DNA from 3 places in the Clostridium algidicarnis genome. Region 1 is predicted to be linked to each of the others. Evidence: a T-box and tRNA genes for the amino acid it is inferred to sense, from the RefSeq annotation. Region 1 holds a T-box; the other regions hold tRNA genes.

What was found. A T-box is a leader RNA that pairs with one kind of tRNA and senses whether it is charged. The one in region 1 lies ahead of thrS (threonine--tRNA ligase), so its partner is inferred to be a tRNA-Thr.
Region 2: it encodes a tRNA-Thr, which carries the amino acid that the T-box ahead of thrS (threonine--tRNA ligase) is inferred to sense. The anticodon was not compared.
Region 3: it encodes a tRNA-Thr, which carries the amino acid that the T-box ahead of thrS (threonine--tRNA ligase) is inferred to sense. The anticodon was not compared.

Annotation. Positions count from the first base shown of each region.
Region 1 is NZ_JNLN01000001.1:474,406-482,488, reverse strand. Features, by position in the region: gene BV55_RS0102355 (MarR family winged helix-turn-helix transcriptional regulator) at 140-589, shown strand; gene BV55_RS0102350 (HsmA family protein) at 610-975, shown strand; gene BV55_RS0102345 (YkgJ family cysteine cluster protein) at 1,295-2,131, shown strand; gene BV55_RS0102340 (RidA family protein) at 2,317-2,694, shown strand; gene BV55_RS0102335 (50S ribosomal protein L25) at 2,967-3,557, shown strand; gene BV55_RS0102330 (aldo/keto reductase) at 4,067-4,891, shown strand; gene BV55_RS0102325 (cell wall hydrolase) at 5,053-5,850, opposite strand; T-box leader at 6,094-6,318, shown strand; gene thrS (threonine--tRNA ligase) at 6,391-8,083, shown strand, end outside.
Region 2 is NZ_JNLN01000001.1:2,144,277-2,152,359, forward strand. Features, by position in the region: gene spoIID (stage II sporulation protein D) at 1-958, shown strand, start outside; gene BV55_RS0110195 (M23 family metallopeptidase) at 1,314-2,066, shown strand; gene spoIIID (sporulation transcriptional regulator SpoIIID) at 2,252-2,506, shown strand; gene mreB (rod shape-determining protein) at 2,601-3,632, shown strand; gene yyaC (spore protease YyaC) at 3,737-4,267, opposite strand; tRNA gene BV55_RS0110215 (tRNA-Thr) at 4,565-4,639, shown strand; tRNA gene BV55_RS0110220 (tRNA-Tyr) at 4,643-4,727, shown strand; tRNA gene BV55_RS0110225 (tRNA-Val) at 4,734-4,809, shown strand; tRNA gene BV55_RS0110230 (tRNA-Thr) at 4,836-4,910, shown strand; tRNA gene BV55_RS0110235 (tRNA-Tyr) at 4,914-4,998, shown strand; SAM riboswitch class I at 5,090-5,189, shown strand; gene metK (methionine adenosyltransferase) at 5,288-6,463, shown strand; gene nagA (N-acetylglucosamine-6-phosphate deacetylase) at 6,518-7,648, opposite strand; gene recD2 (SF1B family DNA helicase RecD2) at 7,889-8,083, shown strand, end outside.
Region 3 is NZ_JNLN01000001.1:964,026-972,108, reverse strand. Features, by position in the region: gene BV55_RS0104890 (BaiN/RdsA family NAD(P)/FAD-dependent oxidoreductase) at 1-130, opposite strand, end outside; gene BV55_RS0104885 (carbon-nitrogen family hydrolase) at 117-953, opposite strand; gene BV55_RS0104880 (CoA-binding protein) at 1,203-1,577, shown strand; tRNA gene BV55_RS0104875 (tRNA-Glu) at 1,782-1,856, shown strand; tRNA gene BV55_RS0104870 (tRNA-Val) at 1,865-1,940, shown strand; tRNA gene BV55_RS0104865 (tRNA-Asp) at 1,955-2,031, shown strand; tRNA gene BV55_RS0104860 (tRNA-Glu) at 2,071-2,145, shown strand; tRNA gene BV55_RS0104855 (tRNA-Val) at 2,154-2,229, shown strand; tRNA gene BV55_RS0104850 (tRNA-Asp) at 2,238-2,314, shown strand; tRNA gene BV55_RS0104845 (tRNA-Thr) at 2,318-2,392, shown strand; gene BV55_RS0104840 (ATP-binding protein) at 2,429-3,409, opposite strand; gene BV55_RS0104835 (DnaD domain protein) at 3,402-4,415, opposite strand; gene BV55_RS15045 (peptidoglycan DD-metalloendopeptidase family protein) at 4,615-5,808, shown strand; gene BV55_RS0104825 (Rossmann-fold NAD(P)-binding domain-containing protein) at 6,026-6,478, shown strand; gene BV55_RS0104820 (S8 family serine peptidase) at 6,563-7,756, opposite strand; gene BV55_RS0104815 (selenium metabolism-associated LysR family transcriptional regulator) at 7,889-8,083, opposite strand, start outside.

The DNA.
Region 1 (8,083 bases):
AATGAACTATAATTAGTTTGCATAGAAACTAATTATAGTTCATTTTTTTGTAAGGGTTAAAATTAAAAAGTAATAGTACTTAAATGGTAAATGAGTTTATTGACTTTTTTCATAAAAAAGATGGTATGGAGTGATTTAATTGGAGAAAAAGCCTCAAGGTATTAAAATTGCAAGTTTAATACGAGAAATCAATTTAAAGCTTAATAATAATATAAGTAATAATTTTAAAAATAGTGGATTTACTACGCCTCAAATATTACTTATAAAGCTGCTTTCAATAGAGGGGCCTCTTAATGTTAGTGAAATAAGTGAAAAAATGTTTCTTACTAAGGGTACAGTTTCTGGCATTATAGACAGGCTTGAAAACCAAGAAGTTGTAAAAAGAAATAGATCTAATGAAGACAAAAGAATAGTGAGTGTAGTACTTACAAATAAAGGTGAAGACATAACTAAAACTATGCGTGGAACAATAAATAAGTATTTTGATACTATTTTTTCAATATGTAAGGAAGAGGACATGGAAAAGATAATAAATGGGTTAGATATACTTAAAAGTGTTTTAGATGAAAATTGTGAGGAAGACAAATAAAAATAGTTTAGGAGGGTATTATGTTAGTAGCAGCTATAATTTCTATAAGTTTAGCGCTTGTTTGTTATACCATAGGAGTATGGAGTGAAAAGATACAAGGCAAATTAAAAACATGGCATTTAAGTTTTTTTTGGATAGGCTTTGTTTTTGATACAATTGGAACAACTCTTATGAAAAAACTTAGTGGTAGTACTAGTTTTAATCTACACTCTGTAACTGGAGGTTCAGCCTTAGCTTTGATGTTAATACATGCAATATGGGCTACTGTTGTTATCTATAAAAAAAGAGAAAAGGGTGCAAAAAGCTTCCATAAGTTTAGCTTGGTAGTATGGGTTATATGGCTCATACCATATATAACAGGCATGGTTATTGCAATGAAAAGATAAAGATTTAGTAATTTTAAAGAAAGGCTGAAGTATAGTTTTTCTTAAATAAGTTAATTACAAAGTTAAAGCTATAAAAGAGATATTAATTACTTTAAATTAAAAGTAATTAATATCTCTTTTGTATTTAAAATGTATTGCATTTTAATAGCTACATAGTATTTAACTGGAAATCACAAGGGATTTAATACAATGAGTTCCATTTTATGTGTAAATATTAGACATATTATTTAAATATATGATAGAATATAATAAGCTTTCCAAATGGGAATATAAAAGCTTTAAAAAATCTTTAGGAGTGAGTTAGTTGGGCAGTATTCTTATGAAAGAAAAAAAGGTAAAGATTAAAGATCAAAACCTTTGTCTTTGTAATAGTGGTAAAGCTAATGAGGATTGTTGTAAATTAAAAAAACAAGAGTATTATACTTTAGGAAAAAATTATGAAGATAAAGACATAATATTTAATCATACATTTAATATGGAAGTCTATGATGAGATAACAGATTATGCTATGTATAATATTTTTGATTTAGAAGGACAATCAGTTTTAACCATTAGTAAATCCATAGAAATTTTAAATAACATATATGAAAAGGTTAATAGGGGAATGAATCAATTTGTAGATTTTGCTGCTTGTAAAAAGGGCTGTTCCTCTTGTTGCAGTCTTTATGTAGACCTTACAGCTATTGAAGCTGAAAATATTAGAAGATATATTGTAGACAATAAAAGAGATGATGAAATAAATGTTTACAAAACAAAGTTAAAAGAAATTAAAGAAAAGGTGGAAACTACTTCAAGACCTTATGAATTAAGCAAAGAAGATTTAGACAATCTGCATTATGAATATGCTTTAAAAGATATACCTTGTATGTTTTTAAAGAAAGATGGATCTTGTAGTGTATACGAAGCAAGACCTTTAAGTTGTAGAAAGTTTATAGTATTTTCATCTAGAGATAAATGTGAAGATAATGTTTCAAAAGTAATATCACCAAATCTGGCTCCAACTAATATAGGAAGACTTGCAATAGATCACTTATCCATGATTACAGGAAGATATAAGAATTTAATTTACATAAATGAAGGGGATAAAAGTCCAATTAAAAGACCTCTTATACAGTGGATTAAAGAAGACTTTGATGATATAAATAGACAACCTTAAATTAAGCTTTTATCTATAAAGTTAAGGATAGTACATGAATTAAAAGTTGAAATAAAAGGAATTAAAATGTATTATAATACTATAGACTAAGTGATGTGGCAAAGAGACTTAAAGGTACTAACTAGGTTTAAAATGCTACTAATTAGTCTAAAATTCATACATAAAGTATACAAGGAGGAATAGAAATGAATAAAGAAGTGATATCGACAAAAAATGCTCCAGGGGCTATTGGACCTTATTCACAAGCTATGAAGGCAGGTAATTTTATTTATACTTCAGGACAGCTTCCAATTAACCCAAAAAATAATGAATTAGTTGAAGATATAAAAAATGCTACAGCTCAGTGTCTTGAAAATGTTAAAGCTATATTAGAAGAAGCGGGAACATCCATGGACAAGGTTGTTAAAACTTTAGTATTTTTAAAAGATTTAAATGACTTTTCAGATATGAATGAAGTCTATGCAAGTTATTTTAAAGAAAATCCACCAGCAAGATCTTGCATCGAAATTTCTAAATTACCTAAAGATGCTATTGTAGAAATAGAAGTTATAGCTTTAATATAAAGTGATTCTTAGACTCATATTTATTATGATTTGATTAAATTTTATATATGAAATTATTTTACTTGAAAAGCCTTGTTTAAAACAAGGCTTTTTTTGAAAATAATATGTGAAAAATTCTAAATTTTAAGACAATCATTTAAACAAAGGGTTAACAAAGTATAAACAAAGCATCTTAAACCTTGACATAAAAAGCCATAGGTATACAATTAAACGTATAAATCACTGTAGATGACTGGTCTACTTGAATTTATTTTAAGAAAGGGGTAGATTAGATGCCAGTAGATAATATACTAGCTTTAGAAAGAAGCTCAAATGCAAAAAAAATAAGAAGAGAGGGCTTCATACCAGGAATAATTTACGGACAAGATTTTGAATCAAAATCTGTTCAATTTGATTTTCTTGAACTAAATAAACTACTAAAAGATAACACAAAGACATCTAGATTTAAAGTTAATATTGGAAATTCCAGCACAAGGTGTATAGTTAAAGAAGTTCAAAGAGACTCAGCTACTGGAAAACTTATTCACATAGATATGCAATCTATAAGTGAAAATGAAGAAATTAAGATTAAAGTACCAATTACATTTACAGGTAAAAGAATGATTGAAAGTAAAAACTTAATGATTGAAAATTACCTAACTGAATTAGAGTTAAGTGGTAAGATGAAATATATGCCAGAGGGAATTGAAATAGATGTAGAAGATAAAGAATTTGGTGATAAAATTATCGTAAGCGATATAATAATAGATTCTAATCTTGAAGTTCTTGATGATAAAGATGAAGTTGTTGCATTAGTATCTTCATCAAAACAACAAGAAATTGACGAGGATGAAACAGAAGAAGTTTTAACTCCTGAAGAATAAAGTATTTTAATGGATTTTATAGGTTATGATAAAGTAATGATTTATAAAGTTAATTATAAACAGCATATATAATAAAAAACACTATAGGGTAGATGTTAAAAAGTCTACTATATAGTGTTTTTTAGGTATTAAAATAAAAAAAGTTTTAAACTTTGATTCAAATAAGATTAAAAAGATAGGTAAATTGTTGGTAAGTATTTTAAATTTATATTTTTAGATGTATATATGGAGGATGGTATTAATATTGTAAGAGGATATGCAAAATAATACACAATAGTATAAATTTCAATATAGAAGATGTAATATTCAGATAAAACTTTATAAAACTAGTACAGATTCCAATTCTATAGATACAAAATTAGAAAAAAGATAATGCTTATTTAATTATCTATGTTATAATAAATACATACTATAACTTTGAATGTAATAAGTTTATAGTTTGTTTGTTAATGATTTTATATAATAAAGCTATATATTTAAAAAGCATGTAACATATCAGGAGGTATAAGATGAAAACTTTGACTAAAAGTTTTAAGTTGAATAATGGTATACAGATGCCTTGTTTAGGATTTGGTACTTTTGAAATTGAGAAGGATGATGCTATTAGGGCCTCCATATTAGAAGCATTAAATGTCGGATATAGGCATATAGACACTGCATCTATGTATAAAAACGAAGAGGGAATAGGAAATGCAATTAAAGAAAGTGATGTTTTAAGAAGAGAGATTTTTTTAACAAGTAAGGTTTGGAATGGGGATCATGGCTATGATAGTACCCTTAAAGCTTTTGAAGCTTCCCTTAAAAAACTTAAAACAGACTATTTAGATTTATACCTAATACATTGGCCTAAAGATTTAAATAAAGAAACATGGAAAGCTTTAGAAAGGCTTTATGATGAAAAGCTTATAAGAGCCATAGGGGTTAGTAATTTTAAAGTACATCATTTAAATGAAATTATGGCAAAAGCTAATATATGTCCTATGGTAAATCAAGTTGAATTTCATCCTCAGCTTCAAAATAAAGAGGTTTTAGATTTTTGTCTAAAAAGTAATATCCAGTTAGAAGCCTGGGGACCACTTATGCAAGGTGAAGTCTTCTCAATAGATCTTATGAAAGATCTTGCGATTAAATATAATAAAACCATATCACAAATTACATTAAGATGGGATATTCAAATGGGAGTTGTAGCAATACCTAAATCAGTAACTCCAAGTAGAATAAAAGAAAACACAGAGATATTTGATTTTGAGATCTCTTTAGAGGATATGGAAAAGATAGCTTCTTTGAACAAAGAAGAAAGAATTGGGCCTGACCCAGATGAAATTACTTTTTAACCTATTAATTAAGCCATTTTAAAAATATATCTTAATACAATTGAGAATTCCATTTGAAAATTTAAATGGAATTCTCAATTTTTTTTAATTAAGATATGTGAAAATATAGCAGCATATAGTTAAGTCATGCTCCACGTACTTATGTGGTAAATTTTCATTAACTAATATTTGAATATTAACCTACCTATAACGGCAGCATCCTTTTTTGATAAAAGCCACTTGTTAGTAACGGTATCATCAAAATAGTATAAAGCGCCATTACTTGGGTCAGACCCATATAAAGCTTCTTTAGCAGCTCTTTTTGAATCTTCAGAAGCTGGTTTATTTATAAAACCATTCATAGTAGGTGTAAACTGATAATATCCATCACTTTTATCGAAAATTACATCTTTTATTGAGGATGGAAATATATCGCTTTTAATCCTATTTAAAATTACTGCGGCAACGGCTACTTTTGCACTATAAGGTTCTGATTCTGATTCTGCTGTTACAAGTCTAGATAATAAATCTAGATCTTCATTAGAATAGTTAACTATAGGATTTTTATTTTCAATTGGAGGGTTTGGCTTTTTACTTGGTGGATTTACTATAGCAGGTCCTCCATTTGGTATAGTTAATACTTGATTTGGATATATTAAGTCTGTATATATGTTGTTTGCAAATCTTAAATTATCAATGGATATACCATATTTCTTTGCTATTTTAAATAAGCTATCTCCAGATTTAATGGTATACTCTGTAGAATTTACATATAGCTTTTGACCAGGGTATATTAATGAAGATTTAAGACTATTGTCATTCATTATAGTATTATATGGAACATTAAATAACCTTCCTATTTTAAAAAGTGAATCACCACTTTGCACGGTATATGTAGCAGCTTGTACATAGTTAGAAGTAGATATCAAAACTAATAAACTACCCGCTAGTACTTTTGATTTTAAAGATTTTAATCTCATTTATGATCCATCCTTTCATTATTTTAGATTTAAGGGTAGTGTAACAAAGGTTTGTACATAAAATCTATAGTAGATAGGTGGCATCAGTGGGCATATGTGGTTAAAAGGTTTTAGTTATTATAAAGGTATTTTGTACCATGTATTGATATTATATTATACACCAATATTTTATTTTTACTTATTTACATAAATAGTATTGACATTATATTATAACGTGATATAATTTTGTACAATATTAAAAATATAAATACAGTGAAGAGAACAGTAGGTTGGATAGAAATTTAAAGAGATAGGATACCTTGGCTGAAAGTATTCTTAAATAAAATCAACCGAATACCATCTCTGAGTAGAGTGCTGAAATATATAGTAAGCATTTCCGTGTACTAGCGTTAATAGTTTCGAGGGGGTACAAATTTTTTAGAAAGTTTGTTACCAATTTGGGTGGAAACGCGTTTACTCGTCCCATTTCTGGGAGGAGTTTTTATTTTACAAAAAAATAAATTCAAGTAAATTAATATAGATTAAAGAAGGAGGATTATTATGATTAAGGTTACACTAAAAGATGGAAGTATTATAGAGGTTGAAAAAGGAACAAAGGTAAGTGAAATCGCAAAAAGCTTAAGTCAAGGTCTTTATAAAAAAGCATTATCAGCTAAAATAAATGGAAAAAGATCTGAGCTTATGGCTGAAATAAACGAGGATTGTAAATTAGAAATATTAACTTTTGAAGATGATGATGGGAAATGGACATTAAGACATACTGGATCTCACATTTTGGCTCAGGCAGTTAAAAGATTATACCCACAGGTTAAATTAGCAATAGGACCTGCTATAGAAAATGGATTTTATTATGATTTTGAAGCGGACTTTTCTTTTACACCAGAAATATTAGAAAAAATAGAAAAAGAAATGCAAAAGATAATAAAAGAAGATTTAGAATTAGAAAGATTTGAGCTTCCAAGATCAGAAGCTATCGAGTATGTAAGGAATAAAGATGAAGATTATAAGGTAGAATTAATACAAGACTTACCAGAGGATTCTATTATATCATTTTACAAGCAAGGTGAGTTTGTCGACTTATGTGCAGGTCCTCATGTACCTTCTACTAAAAAGGTTAAAGCAGTTAAATTGTTGTCTCTTGCAGGAGCTTATTGGAGAGGTGACGAAAAAAAGAAAATGCTTCAAAGAATATATGGAACAGCTTTTGCAAAACAAAGCGAGCTTGAAGCATACCTAAATATGTTAGAAGAAGCTAAAAAAAGAGATCATAGAAAGATAGGTAAGGAGCTCGGACTTTTTGCGATGCATGAAGAGGGTCCAGGATTCCCATTCTTTTATCCTAAAGGAATGGTCCTAAGAAATCTTTTAGAAGATTACTGGAGAGAGGTTCATAGAAAAGCAGGATATGATGAGATAAAAACTCCTATTATATTAAGCGAATCTTTATGGCATCAGTCAGGACACTGGGATCACTATAAAGAAAATATGTATTTTACAAAGATAGATGAGGAAGACTTTGCAATAAAACCTATGAATTGTCCTGGATCTATATTAGTATATAAAGATAGTATGCATTCTTATAAAGAGTTACCAATAAGACTTGCAGAGCTTGGCCTTGTTCATAGACATGAACTTTCAGGTGCTTTACACGGACTTATGAGAGTTAGATGTTTTACTCAAGATGATGCTCATATATTCATGACTAAAGATCAAATTACAGATGAAGTTGTAGATGTTATTAAATTAATTGATGAATTTTATAAGAAATTTGGATTTGATTATTTTGTAGAACTTTCAACTAGACCAGAAAACTCTATGGGAAGCGATGAGGATTGGGAACTTGCAACAAATGGTCTTAAGTTAGCTTTAGATAAAGCTGGGCTTAAATACAAGATAAATGAAGGCGATGGAGCATTTTATGGTCCTAAGATAGACTTCCACTTAAGAGATTGTATAGGAAGAACTTGGCAGTGTGGAACAGTACAATTAGATTTCCAAATGCCTGAAAGATTTGATATTTCCTATATAGGTGCAGATTCAGAAAAGCATAGACCAGTTATGGTACACAGAGTTGTATTTGGAAGCATTGAAAGATTTATAGGTATATTAATAGAACACTTTGCTGGAGCATTCCCAACATGGCTTTCACCAGTACAAGTTAAGGTATTACCTATATCTGAGAAATTCCATGACTATGCAAAACAAGTTGAAAAACAACTTAAAGAAAAAGATA
Region 2 (8,083 bases), 1.7 Mb from region 1:
ACCATTAATAATTATTGGATTTAAAGATAATAGTATAAAAGAAATTAAGAGATACCAGGGAAATGAAAATGTTGATTATTATAAAAATCAATTAGATGGTAAAGATTTTAAAAATATTAAAGTTTATAATAAAGAAAAAAATAAAGTAAGTGAAATAAATTTAGAAGAATACATAATCGGTGTAGTAGCATCAGAGATGCCAGCAAATTTTAATGAAGAGGCTTTAAAAGCTCAAGCAGTTGCGGCTAGGACCTTTGCTGTATCCAAGATACTTTTTAATTGTAAGGAAGCTAAAGGTGGACATATTTGTGATGGCATGCACTGTCAAGTATACGTTGGAAAGGATGAAAGAGTAAAAAAGTGGGGTAAAGATAAGGGTGAAGAGTATTGGAATAAGATAAAGGAGGCAGTGGAGAAAACTAATGGTGAAATATTAATTTGTGAGGGAAGTTTAGTCCTTAATCCACAGTATTTTGCAGTAAGTTCAGGTAAAACAGAAAATTCAGATGAGGTTTTTACTTTTTCTCAATCATATTTAAAGTCTGTAGAAAGTCCTGGAGAAGAGATAGCGCCAAAATATAAATCAAAAGAAATATTTACTTATAAGGAATTTATAATTAAAGTTAATGAAAATTATAAAGATGATTATTTAAATAGCGAAAATTTATTAAAAGAAGTTAAAATCTTAGAAAGAACGGATGGGGGTGCTGTAAAAAATATAAGATTAGGAGAACACACATTAACTGGAGTAGAATTTAGAAAATTATTTAATTTAAATTCGGCAAATTTCAATATAAATTTTGAAAAGGATAAAATAGAAATTCAATGTGTTGGATATGGACATGGTGTAGGTATGAGTCAATGGGGGGCTAATGTCATGGGGAAGGATAATAAAACTTACAAAGAGATACTATCCCATTATTATAAAGGAATTGAAATAGAAAACATTAATAAGTAGTAAGTTGCAATCTTTAATTTAACAGAGTGTTAAATAAAATTTAAGCCCTAGCCTTTTTGATAAAGAAACCTTTAATTTCTAAAAGGTGGTTAGTTTTTATTAGAGCAAGTAATTAAAAATAAAATATTTTTTTGAAATAAAGACACAGTGATAATTTATATTTCTGTGTCTTTATTTAGTTGCCGTTATATGTAATTATAATGATTCAAAGAGAGTTAAATATATTAATCATGATATATATTGGGTAAATTGTAGAAATATGAAGAAATATTTAGAAAAATGTAGAAGAAAAAATACTAAATTTATGTATTTTTTATTTTCTAAAGGACAGACTAGTAATATGGAGGTGTTCATTATGGACAAAAAAATAAGTAAAAAGACAACTAATTTTTTTAAAAGGGAGGGTTTTTATGTAGTACTATTTGTGTGTTTATGTATAGTAGCTACCATAGCTGTAGTAACTGTAAAAGGTAATAAATCTGATATGGATGGACCACCTAGCGTGCAGCATGAAGAAGATCTAAGACTATCTGAGGGACATGAATCAAAAGAAATAGATATAAACAATGCTCTCCAAGTAAAGGATAATAACAAAAAGTCCGAAGAAACCATAAAAGTTGAGGAAAAAAATGAGAAGGTATCATCTACAGTAGAATCAAAAGATTCAGCTGCAGTTTCTAAAAGTGTCGATACTAAATTTGAGAAGCCAGTAGAAGGATCCTTAGTAAGGCAATTCACTGAAGAAACTATATTTTGTGACACCCTTGGTACTTGGAGAACTAGATCAGGAGTAGATATTAAAGCTGATCTTGGGCAAAAGGTTTTAGCAGTATCTGATGGTGTGGTAGAAAAAGTAGATAATGACAATACAGAATTTGGAAGATATATGGTTATAGACCATAAAAATGGCTTAAAAACTTTATATTCGAATTTAGAAGATGATATTCAAATAAAGGAAGGTCAAAAAATATCTAAAGGTCAAGAAATAGGAAAGGTTGGTAAAACAGCTGGTAACTATAGTGAAGAAAAGTATGGAGATCATCTACACTTTGAAGTTTTAAAAGATAACATTAAGGTTGATCCTGAAAAGTATGTAAGCTACAAATAACAAATTCTTAGCTTAGATGAATTTCATCTAAGCTAAGAAAAACATAAGAATATTTTAAGGATTATAAGGATTAAATTAATCAAAATAAATTTATCATATACTTTCTTAGGCAGAAAGTATATGAAAAGTAATTTAAAGAAAAATAAGCGCATATTTATAAATATAGATATTAAGGAGGCAGCACTTTGAAGGACTATATAGAAGAGAGAGTGCTAGAAGTAGCCAAATATATAATTGATTCAAAATCGACTATAAGAAAAACAGCAAAAGAGTTTGGTGTTAGTAAAAGTACAATACACAAAGATATGACAGAGAGATTACCTAAAATAAATCCCGTAATTGCAAAGGAAGCAAAACTAATTTTAGATTTAAATAAATCTGAGCGTCATATAAGAGGAGGAAAAGCTACTAAATTAAAATATAAAAATGTTGAAGGATAGGCACATTCTTAGTATAATATAAAAGAAGATTCTGGATATTCTTATATGGAATAGCCGAATTAATATAAAATTGGAAAGTGGGAGTGGAAGTAGAATGTGCTTTTGGAAAACAAATATGGACATGGGCATAGATCTTGGAACAGCAACTGTATTGGTTTATGTTAGAGGTAAGGGGGTAATATTAAAAGAACCCTCAGTTGTAGCAATAGATAATAATACAAATAAGGTACTTGCTGTAGGAGAAGAAGCTAGAAAAATGATAGGTAGAACTCCAGGGAATATAGTAGCTATAAGGCCTATGAGGGATGGAGTTATATCGGATTATGATACTACAGAAAAAATGTTGAAATATTTTATAAGTGAAGCTTGTGGGAAAAGAAAGATCTCAACACCGAAGGTTGTGATTTGCATACCTTGTGAATCCACCGAAGTAGAAAAAAGAGCAGTGAAAGAGGCTGCAATGAATGCAGGTGCAAAAAAGGTCTTTCTTATAGAAGAACCACTAGCTGCAGCTATAGGCGCAGGAATTGATATAACTTTACCTAGTGGCAATATGGTTATTGATATAGGTGGTGGGACTACAGATATAGCGGTAATATCTTTAGGTGGAATAGTTGTACGTGAATCTATTAAGGTTGCTGGGGATAAATTTGATGAAGCCATAATTAAATATGTAAGGAAAAAGCATAATCTCATGATAGGAGAAAGGACAGCAGAAAATCTTAAAGTTAGTGTAGGTAGTGTATTTGTTGAAGAAGAAATTAGCGAAGATGTAAAAGGTAGAGACCTATTAACAGGGTTACCTAAAAGTGTAACTGTAACATCTTTTGAAATGAGAGAAGCTTTAATTGATACCGTCATGGTAATTTGTGAAATGACTCATGCTGTATTAGAAAAAACTCCACCTGAATTAGCATCTGATATAGCAGAAAAAGGAATAGTAATGACAGGTGGCGGATCTTTACTACATGGTTTGGACAAACTAATAGAACATGTTTCAAAAGTCCCTGTACATATTGCAGAGGATCCTGTTGGAAGCGTTGCCATTGGAACAGGAAAGATGCTCGACTTTATAGACAAACTAAATATTACATTAGATGATAATAAGGTTGAGCTAATTGACTAAAATATGATTTGAATTTAATTTACATATATTTTATTGCGTTTAAAGGACTACTCTTTTTTTATAGGGTAGCCCTATTATAATATAAAATATAATACCTAGGTTAGTTAAAGTTTTAATTTATTTAATTGCAAGGAATTAAATAATGATTCTGTTATTACGGTTGCCATATCTACAATAAAGCTTAAACGTATGGTGTTGTTAATAAAGATGTTGTCTCCATTGTTGAAATCAACTATCCCTATAATTGATGTATCACCAACATGCGGTAGAGTTTTACCTACCCCTTTACCTGGATGTAAAGGAAGATTCCTAAATTGAATTTCACCTATGGAAGACTCATCACCTAAACATGCATCTATTGCTAATATATTAGAGGTAGGATGTAGTAATTTGATATGTGAAACCTTTTCAATTAAGTTCAAAGCATGGATAGGAGAAGAAATACTACCATAAACAGGCAAGGGGAAAAGTTTATATGTTAAAAATGTACCTACAATTGGACCTAGAGAATCTCCGATACATCTATCTGTACCTACACATATTAAAATGGTGTTTTTATCTATATAATTTTTAAGTAACTTAGAAAGTTCAAAAATAGCCATATCATTCTTGTAATGAATCTTATCCTTTTTCAATATAACCGCCTCCTAATTAATTTATATGTTTAATAAAAAATAATATTACGCTACATATAAAGTGGCTATATAGAAGGATTAGGGTTTATATATTAAATTATTTAAATATTTAGTGTATAATTTATTAAAAAAATATGGATAGTATCCAAAAACATAGTATTATAGAGTAAAATGAAGTAATGAAAAATTGACTTAGGATAATGAGGTAAAATGGAGGTTGAATTTATATCTATATCTAGGTATACTAAACCTTGTCAGCCGATGCGGTATGTAAAAAGATAGAGCATTGGTAGATATGCTGGCATGGCTCAACGGTAGAGCAGCTGACTTGTAATCAGCAGGTTGTAGGTTCAATTCCTATTGCCAGCTCCACATGGAGGAATTCCCGAGTGGCTAAAGGGGGCAGACTGTAAATCTGCTGTCTACGACTTCGATGGTTCGAATCCATCTTCCTCCACCAATCCCAGGGCGCATAGCTCAGCTGGGAGAGCATCTGCCTTACAAGCAGAGGGTCACAGGTTCGAGCCCTGTTGTGCCCACCATTTTTAAAATTAAAACTATATATTTTGCTGGCATGGCTCAACGGTAGAGCAGCTGACTTGTAATCAGCAGGTTGTAGGTTCAATTCCTATTGCCAGCTCCACATGGAGGAATTCCCGAGTGGCTAAAGGGGGCAGACTGTAAATCTGCTGTCTACGACTTCGATGGTTCGAATCCATCTTCCTCCACCAAAAGACACATATGTGTCTTTTTTTTGTTGAGATGATATTGACGTAATAAATGTAATATGGTAGAATTTATTATGTTATAAAATTATATAAGCTCTTATCAAGAGAGGTGGAGGGAAAAGGGCCCTATGAAACCCGGCAACCGGCGAATAAGCCACGGTGCCAATTCCAGCAGTATAACTGCAAGATAAGAGAGAAGCGAAATAAAGTCACTTCTTTCTTGAGGGGCTTTTTTATTATGTTTTAGAAAGGAGTGAAAACTATACTAAAGAAAATTTAGTATAGGAATATTATGAAGAAACTATTTACATCAGAATCAGTAACAGAAGGACATCCTGACAAAATGTGTGACCAGATATCCGATGCCATATTAGATACAATATTATCAAAGGATCCGAATGGACGAGTAGCTTGTGAAACTATGGTAACAACAGGTATGGTAATGGTAGCTGGCGAAATATCTACGGATTGTTATGTGGATATCTCAAAAGTAGTTAGAAAAACCATAGAGGAAATAGGATATGTAAGAGCTAAATATGGATTTGATGCTGAAACTTGTTCAGTACTTACATCTATAGATGAACAATCAACTGATATAGCTATGGGAGTAGATGAAGCTTTAGAATCTAAAAATGGTACTAAAGAAGAGCTTGGAGGAATTGGTGCTGGAGACCAAGGAATGATGTTTGGATTTGCCAGTAATGAAACAGAAGAATATATGCCTCTTCCAATATCTATGGCCCATAAGTTAGCAAGAAGACTATCAGAAGTAAGAAAGAATGGAACTCTTCCTTATCTAAGGCCAGATGGAAAAACTCAAGTAACAGTAGAATATGAGGATAATAAACCTAAAAGAATCGATACTATAGTAATATCAACTCAACATAGCCCTGAGGTATCTTTAGAGCAAATAGATAAAGATTTACGCAAGTATGTAATTGAAGAAGTAGTTGAATCTAACTTATTGGACAAGGATACAAAATATTATATAAACCCAACAGGTAGATTTGTAATAGGGGGACCTCAAGGAGATTCAGGATTAACAGGAAGAAAAATAATAGTTGATACTTATGGGGGATATGGAAGACACGGTGGAGGTGCTTTTTCAGGAAAAGATCCAACTAAGGTAGATAGATCTGCAGCTTATGCAGCAAGATGGGTTGCTAAAAACTTAGTTGCAGCTGGAGTTTCTGATAAAATAGAAATTCAAGTAGCTTATGCTATAGGTGTTGCAAGACCTGTATCCATTGATGTAGATACTTTTGGGACAGGAAAAATAAGTGATGAAAAAATAATAGAAATAATTAACAATGTATTTGACTTACGACCAGCATCAATAATTAAAGAACTAGATCTAAGAAGACCAATATATAAACAGGTTGCGGCCTATGGACATTTTGGTAGAAGTGATCTAGATCTACCATGGGAAAAGTTAAATAAAGTGAATGTTATAAAAAGGTATATATAAAAATTAACCTGGATATTTTAAAATATCCAGGTTAATTTTTCGAATATGGAAATATTAAAGAATTATCTTTCCATTAATTATAACCTTTTTAATATTTATTCCATCATCAAATAGTAATAGATCGGCATCGAATCCTTCTTTAACAGAGCCTTTAAAAGTAGCTACCTTACAAAGTCTTGCAGGATTCACAGTAGCCATATTAACAATTTCGTTTAAAGGATAATCTGTGTTGTTATAAACATTTTTAACAGCCTTATCTAGAGTTAAAATAGAACCAGCAAGAGAACCAGATTTTAATCTAGCAGCGCCATTTTCAACAATGACCTTTTGTCCACCTAAAGAATAAATTCCATCTGGCATTGAACAAGCCATCATAGCATCAGTTACTAATAGTACCTTATCTAAGCCCTTTTGTTTATAGGCAACTCTTAGAGAAGGATAACTTATATGAATTCCATCTGAAATTGTTTCGGTAGTTATAGAAGAATCAAATATTGCACCAACAGTTCCAGGATTACGATGGTGAAGCCCTGTCATAGCATTATAAAGATGAGTAGAGTGGGAAATACCACATTGTATTCCTGTCATAGCCTCTTCATATGTGGCTTTAGTATGTCCCATAGAAGCAGTTATATTATTATCTCGTAGGTATGCTATAAGCTCACAAGCACCTTCTATTTCAGGGGCTATAGTAACGCTTACTACAGTATCAATATTGTCACCTACTATATCTAGAAATGTTTGAAGAAATGGGTTTTCTACAAAGTCAGGGTTTTGAGCACCAATAGCTTTTGGACTTATAAAGGGTCCTTCTAAGTGGGCTCCTAATATATTGGCGCCATCAGTGCCTTTTAGTTTAGCTTCCTTTATAGTTTCGAGAGCTTTTTTTATGTCGCTTATAGAACAAGTCATTGTAGTTGGCAAAAAGGAGGTAGTACCATATTTGGCAATAGTTTTTGAAATTATATTTAATGATTCATAACTTCCATCCATGGTATCACGCCCTCCAGCCCCATGAATATGAACATCTATAAATCCAGGAGATAAGTACAACCCTTCAGCATCGATAACATCCTTTTCATCAGTATTTTCAGGATTTATAGATGTAATTTTACCATTATGAAGTAAAACGGAACCCTCTTCTATTCTATCTTCGTATATTATTTTACAGTTTTTAATTAACATGAAATCACCTCAATAACATATATTTTAGATATATTTATTATAGGTCATGTTGATAAAAATGACCAGTTAATATAAATTAGCATGTAGCTGTTAAAAACAATAAACAACAATTAATAAATTAGATAACTTGAATTTACGTTTTATTATACTATAATTTTCATTATAACTATTTTTTTAAAATCTTTATTAAGGGTAATTGTGATATAATTACTTTAATTAAGAATTGAGTGAGGAGATTATATGGAAGAAATACAAGTCACTGTAGAAGATATAATATTTAAAAATGAAGATAATGGATATGTGGTTGCAAGAGTAGACGAAAAAGGTGATGATACAGTCATTGTAGGGTGTATACCATATATATCAGAAGGACAAAATTTAAAATTAAAAGGTGAATGGACTTTGCACAAGCAGTTTGGTAAGCAATTTAAGGTA
Region 3 (8,083 bases), 490 kb from region 1:
TTAAAATCTTTTTTCCTATTCTATTGCTACCTTCTAAAATAGCAACATCGTGACCGAGGTCCTTAGCTATTATGGCTGAAAATATGCCAGAGGCACCTCCGCCTATTATTAAAGTATCATGATATATCATGCGAGTCCTCTCTTTCATCTTTTATAGTTATATTTGAATTAAGGCCTTTTATATAAAGAAGATTTTTTCTATCTTCTTTAACATTGAATTTTTTTCTTAAATTATCCACTTCATCTATATTAATATCAGTATAAATTACACCTTCAATATCTGACAATGAGGTTATTATATTACCTAAAGGATCTATAATCATAGAGTCACCTGAGTAATATGTGTTACCAAACATGCCAACCTTATTTACTCCAGCTATATAGCATTGATTTTCTATAGCTCTAGCCTTTAATAAGGTTATCCAAGCATCCTTTCTTTTCTGAGGCCAATTAGCAATGACTAATATAATATTGGCCTTTTTGCTTAGGATTTGGTAAAGTTCAGGAAATCTTAAATCATAACAGATGGTACTACCTATTATAAGGTCTTCTAATCTAGTTAGAATAAACTCATCTCCACCTTTGTAATACATAGACTCTTTACCATAAGAAAATGGGTGGATTTTTGAATACTTGCTTAGTATGGTTCCATATTTTGATATGATAACTAAATTATTTAATCCCTTATCTCCATGGTATTCTATATATCCAAAGGCTAAATTAATATTGTATTCCAAAGCTTTAGTAGAAAACCAAGATACTGAAGATGAATCTAAAAGAGGCCCTTCAAGCATATCTTTTAAATTCATAGAAAATCCAGTAAGAGTCATTTCAGGAAAAATTAAAAGATCAATAGAATCTTTATTAGCATCTTTTAAAAGTTTTTCAACCTTAAGCATATTTAAATGTTTATCTTCAAAGATTATATCCATTTGAGCTAAACCAATCCTCATAATTTCACCTCGTATATTCATATTGAAACCCATGTTGCTAAAAGCATTCATATTATTATAAATATAATTTTACAATAGGTTAAGAATAAAGACTAGAGTAATTAATAATCTTAACAATATATTAAAACATAAATTCAAATAATAGGGTATACTTATATTAATATATAAATAAAATGTAAGCTTAATAAATTTTATAAAAATGTTTTGATCTAATTCAGTTATAATAACTAAAAGATTGGAGGAATAAAGATGGAAGCTAAAGATTTTATGAAATACAAGAATTGGGTAGTTGTTGGAGATGTCTTAAATGATGGTAAGTATGCAAATAAGATATTAAAAAAGTTAAAAGAAAATGATTATAATGTTGAAGGAGTTACCTATAAGTCAGAAATGGATGGTGCTTATAAAACATTGAAAGAAGTAACCTATACCATAGGGGTATTAGATCTTTGCATAAATCCTATAAAAGGAATAGATATAGTAAAAGAAGCTCATGAAATGGGTATAAAAAATATTCTTATACAACCAGGTGCAGAAAGTGACGAAATAATAGACTTTTGCAATCAAAATGATATTATAGCAATAAAAGGTTGTGCTCTAGTAGAACTTTCTAAAATGGAATAAAGACTTTTAATATATCTATGAACAATAACTAAACATAAGATATATTTAATGGGCTTTATGGCTTTTAAAGGGCTATAAGGCCTTTAAAATGACAAAAACAGATGAAATATAAAGTAATTAAAAAATAAATGTTGACAGAAACAGATTTATTATGTATTATAGTCTATGTCAGGTTTCCCAATAAGCAACCGACAAGTAATATGAGGCTCCTTGGTCAAGCGGTTAAGACACCACCCTTTCACGGTGGTATCAGGGGTTCAATTCCCCTAGGAGTCACCATGTATTATGGGCGCATAGCTCAGCTGGGAGAGCATCTGCCTTACAAGCAGAGGGTCACAGGTTCGAGCCCTGTTGTGCCCACCATTTTATATGAATATGGCCTAGTAGCTCAGTTGGTTAGAGTGCCGGCCTGTCACGCCGGAGGTCGAGGGTTCGAGTCCCTTCTGGGTCGCCATATAAAATATAAAATAAAACATAATACAATACTTAATGAGGCTCCTTGGTCAAGCGGTTAAGACACCACCCTTTCACGGTGGTATCAGGGGTTCAATTCCCCTAGGAGTCACCATATATAATGGGCGCATAGCTCAGCTGGGAGAGCATCTGCCTTACAAGCAGAGGGTCACAGGTTCGAGCCCTGTTGTGCCCACCATTATATACGGCCTAGTAGCTCAGTTGGTTAGAGTGCCGGCCTGTCACGCCGGAGGTCGAGGGTTCGAGTCCCTTCTGGGTCGCCATTTGCTGGCATGGCTCAACGGTAGAGCAGCTGACTTGTAATCAGCAGGTTGTAGGTTCAATTCCTATTGCCAGCTCCATAAAAAAAAGACTTCTAATTTTTAGAAGTCTTTTTTTTATGTTATTTTATTTAAGTTTTTTGATACTCTTATATCTTCGCAATAAAACTTATTTATATCGAAGTTCCCAAGAAGCCTTGAGGTTATTCTTTCTGAGTATTGTTGAAGGAGTTGTTCTAAGGTTAAATTAGTTGATATTATCATTCTTTTTTTAGTAAGTAACCTCTTATTTAAAAGATTAAACAGTTCTGCTCTTGTAAAGTCTGTAATTGATTCTGAACCTAAATCATCTATTACAAGTAAATCACAGTTAAATATTAATTCTTCTAAAATCTTATTTGAATTAAATTTAAGATCTCGAAGATCTTTTATTAATTCATCAGATGTCTTATATACTACAAGATACCCTTTATCAAGAAGTTCTTTTGCTATGCAGGTAGACAAGAATGTCTTACCAGTGCCAGAATTGCCATAAAATAAAAGGTTATCTGAGTGAGATTTAAAATTATCTATATATGCTAAAGATCTATCATAAATCTTTTCTATGTTTTTTCTTGGAGTATCTTTTTCATTACCTATTTTATGAGTAGGATACAAATTAAAATCAAAAGACTTAAAGTTGTTTGTTCGTGTAAGCTCTTGTAGCTGAGAATCTTTATAATGAAGTTGTATTAATTTTTGTTTATAACAAGTGCATTTAGAAGCGCCTATAAATCCAGTATCTTTGCATTTAGGACATCTATAATTTAGATTTAAATAATTAAGACTATATCCTAAAGTTACTAGCATTTCTGACTTTTTTACTCTAAGATCTGTGATAGAGGATTTAAGGTTATTTAGATATTCATCCCTATTATCAATATCTTTCATAGAACTAATTGCAAGCTCAACAGAAAGTTTACCTATTTTATTTTCTATATCTAATATTCTAGGATCTCTTTTTTCGATTTCAGCCCTTCTTTTTTTAAGAGCCTTTTTCTCTTCTTCTTGAATATTTTCATATATTCTAATTACAGATTCTTGATATCCTTTAATCATCCTTATCCCATCCTAACAATTTTCTTTCTAATTCATCAAAGTCATAGGTTCTTTGTTCGAAATTATTGAAGTTACTATTTTTACTATTTTTGTTGTTGTTATTATAGTTATTATTATTGTAGTTGTTATTATTACCTTTGTTATAAGTTGATGCTCTTTTTAGGTCCTTTGCAGCAATATCTTCTAAAGTTTTTATATTATCTTTGTTCCAACTAGAGAGTATACCATCAATATATTTAAAGTCGGCTCTATTTAATCTTTCAAAGCAAATAGTACAAGCTTTTTCAATTATTTCAATAGAAAACTTATACTGATTTACCCATTTACTAAGCATTTCCTCTTGAGGTTTCATTATATCAGCATCTTTTATGCCCAAGTAATCTAATATCTGTCTATATTTAATCCATTTATCTTCATGTCTTTTAATATATAATTGGGCATCTTCTATAGTTTTTATGCCAGCATCAAACCATGACAGAGCAACCTTTTCGAAGTACCTATAATCTGTTTTACCTTTGGATATACAATATTGAATAAGTAAAAATATCATTTCAAGAGAAAAGTTTAAGTCTTTTTCCCATCCTATATAGGTAGACATTTCTTTTGGAGATAAAGGTCTTGATAGAAGCTTTTCTATTTCTTGCAACATATCCTTTACGGAAGAATTGTTTAATTCTTCTAAAAGACTTACTTTAGAAGTGGCTTGATCCTCTCCAAGATTAATAAATTCTATATTAAAATTGCCCATTTTATCTATTGGAATAATCTTCAAGACGCCTTCGTCATTCCAATAATTTAGAGCGTTCATTATATCTGATTCTAATAAGTTTAAAGCGGAGGCAAGGATGGTAGAATTTACTCCAAGTTCTCCAGAAACACTGTATTTTAATAATAATAAATACACTTTTATAAATTCGCCTCTAGCTTTTGGCATATAACTTTCTATAAAAATGTTACTTACAGGGGTAGTGCTTAAAGCTGTATTTTTAAGCATGAAGGTACTCATTAAATCCCAACCTTTCTAAAGTGCAATACTGATTTAGATTGCTCTAATAATTTTATAGTAAAGCTATGATTATGTAAATAGTAACACAAAATGTTTACATATGAATATTTTTATGATAAATAGGGTAAAGTAAAAGGGACTGTATAAAAATGAAGATTAAATATACCTTAAAGTCTTCCATAAAGAAAGGAATACAAAAATGAAGAAAAGATATATTAGTATCATAAAAACTTCAATTATTATATCACTGTTTATAATTCCACTTTTAGTTATATACATAAATTCGGGATATAATCTAGCTTATGCAGCATATGTTGAAGGTAACTGCGTAGCTTATTATAAAGATAAAGAAAAAGTTATAGATATTTACAATAAGATCTTAGATAAAAATAAAGATATAAAAATAAATGAAGGCATAAAATTTGAAAGGATTATTACGAAAACTTCATCCTTAAATAACTATGATAGCATAGTTTCAAATATAAAAGCTAGTTTAGATAAAGAAGTAGATTGTTTAGTTTTGAAGATAGATGAGATAAATTTAGGTATATTAAGGGATAAAGATAGATGTGAAGATTTATTTAATTTAGTAAAAGAGCACTATATAAGGGTAAATGATTTAAATAAAGAAGATATAATAAATACATCTATAAATAATAATATATATTACATACCTTACAGAGCTTATGAGTCTCAAATAAAGACACCAGAGGAGATATATAAGGTAATAAAAGAATTGGATAGTAGCAAGGAAAATCCAATAATGTCTGTAAATATTATTGGTATAAAAAATGATATAGAAGATATAAAAGAGGATACAACCATTAAAAGTACAGATGAATATTATATGGGTGAATTTAAAGTACAGGAGTTAGGAAAGCAAGGTAAAAGACGTATAGAAAAGCAAGTAAACATTACAAATGCAAAGGTAATATCAGAAACTATGATAAAAGAGGAAATAATAGAAGCACCGAAAAATAAGGTAATACTTAAAGGAACTAAAAATCCTATAGGAACTACTATTTCATTTCTAGAAAGGCCATCTAGAGGAGCAATAACATCTAACTTTGGTGCAAGATGGAACAATGAAAGTCATCATGGAGTAGATATTGCAGGAAATACAGGAGACCCTATAGGGGCCGCCCTAGATGGAGTAGTTAATAAGGTAGGGTATGATAATATCTATGGTAAATATATAAAGATAGATCATGGCAAGGGCATAGAAACATTATACGGACATTGTAGTTCAATAAGTAAAGGTCAAGGGGACACTATTAAAAAAGGGGATGCTATAGGCAGGGTTGGAAGTACAGGAAGAAGTACAGGACCACATATTCACTTTGAATTAAGGTTAAATGGAAAGGCTGAGAATCCCATGACCTATATGAAATAACCAAATATAAGTGTTTAACTCCTTCTTATTATAGGTAAAATGGTATTAAGGTATTTAATCTAATACCAAAGAGCGTACATTTTATAAACGATCAAGTGAGTCTTAGAAGAACTTATCCAGGGGCGTAGCAGCCGTCATCCCCCACCTTGAAGAGGATAGGGGTGTTACAGATGGTAGCCATCGGATAAAAGATATTAATAGAGGGAGATGAAAGGTTATGGCAGATAAGTTAAAAAAGTGTTTAGTAACGTACAATTATGGTAGTGATGAAATAAAAAAGATGGAAGAGCTGGGTTATGAAATAATAGTTAAAAAGGAACATAAATTAACCTACGACACGGAGCTTGAAGACGTAGAAGTTTTAGTTTGTTATGATCCTTTTGAGAGCTTAGATATACTAAAGATGAAAAGATTAAAATGGATACAATTATCCAGTATTGGAATAGATCAGTTACCAAAAGATAAAGTTATAGAAAATAATATAATAGTAACAAATAACAGAGGGGGATATAGCATACCTATGGGTGAGTGGGTAGTGCTAAGCATATTACAAATTTATAAAAAACAAATGGATATGCTTAAAAACAGATTAGATAAGACATGGAAGATGGATACATCTTTACTAGAATTTTATGGTAAGAATGTAGTGAATGTAAAAAGAGGATATTAAATAGGCCATATTATAGGGGTAAAAAATATCAGGTTCCTTATTAAGTTTAGAGGTGGCAAGTTTAGTTGCAACCTCTTTTTAGAATTATGGTAAAAGTTTATTTATATTTATTATTCCATTTCCTTGACTAGATTTTGATATAGGTGCAAGTTCTGAGGATACCTTTATTAAAGATAACAAGTCTTTAAAGGTTAAGGAAGGGTTGTTTTCAAAAAGCAAAGCACATACACCTGATACATAAGCTACGGCACATGAGGTTCCAGTGTAAGAAGTGTATGGAATCTCCAAGGTTTTAGGGTATAGCTTTTTTCCATTTCTTTCAGAAATATACTCTGTATCAGTATTTAAAGAACATAAATCAACGCAGTTAGCAGCTATATCTGGTTTACCTATTTTTTTATTACCATTAGAAGAAGAAAATCTGAATTCTTTTATACTATCTTGAATATTAACACCAGATACGGTTATGCAGTGAGGTATTAAACCAAGACCAATAATGGTTTCTTCGTCTACATTTATGCTCCCGGAAGGAACTATAGGTACTAAACCAATCTTTATACATTTTTCAAATAGTATAGAAAAACAATTAATTATAAATGGGTTATATTCTAAAATTTCAAAGGGCAAGCACAAAACCTTTATATTATCTTTTTGAGACCTAGTTAAAATATCATCTATAGCAAACAATATGTCAGAAACGTAGGCTCTACCAAAGCGATTAAATGCTTTATAACAATATATAAGTGAATTTTCTGCAATACCTTTAAATTTACCTTCAGAACTATGACCACTACCTGAAATTAAGCCAGATATAAAGGTACCATGACCATTATCATCATAAGGATACTTAAATCCATCTAAAATATCTAAAAAATATTTAATCTTATTTTTAGGTAATAAAAGATCAGGGTGAGGGTAAATGCCACTATCTACGAGCCCTATACCTACATTCTTACCTGTGAGGTTATAGGTATCGCCAATATAAGCTTTATTAGAATGAATTACGCTTCTTCCACAAAGGAAGGCAAAACTATCAAAGGTTATAAATGAAACTTCGGGATATTCGGATAGTCTCAATATTAATAAAGGAGATATAGAAGCAGAAATTATATCAATGTTGTAAATAGACTTTAAAACTTTTCCACCACCAGATTTTATCCTCTTTTCTATATTTTCTTGAAGGTTTTTACAATGAATTATAACCCTATAATTTTTATATAAGTTTATATCTATAGCCTTTTTTAAGTTGACATCAATTTTACTTTTCCATAAGAACATATAAAGACCCCTTTTTAGCATTACAATATATATTATGAAGTATACAAGAAAAGTAGTATTTATTCTAAATAAAAGCCTCCTACTTAAAAATAAATTAAGTAGGAGGCTTTTATGTTTACATAAGTAATGTGCCTAGGAAGGGAAGTTATTTACATTGAACTCTTTAATACAAAATTCAAAAAAGGCATTGGCTGTAGGTGTTAGTGTACGTTTTGAATTAAGTATAAGATATATATATCGCTTAAGATCTAAATCTTTTATCTTAGACATATTAAGCTTACCGCTACTTACGTAATCGAGCCCAACGTTTTGTGAGACTATTGAAAC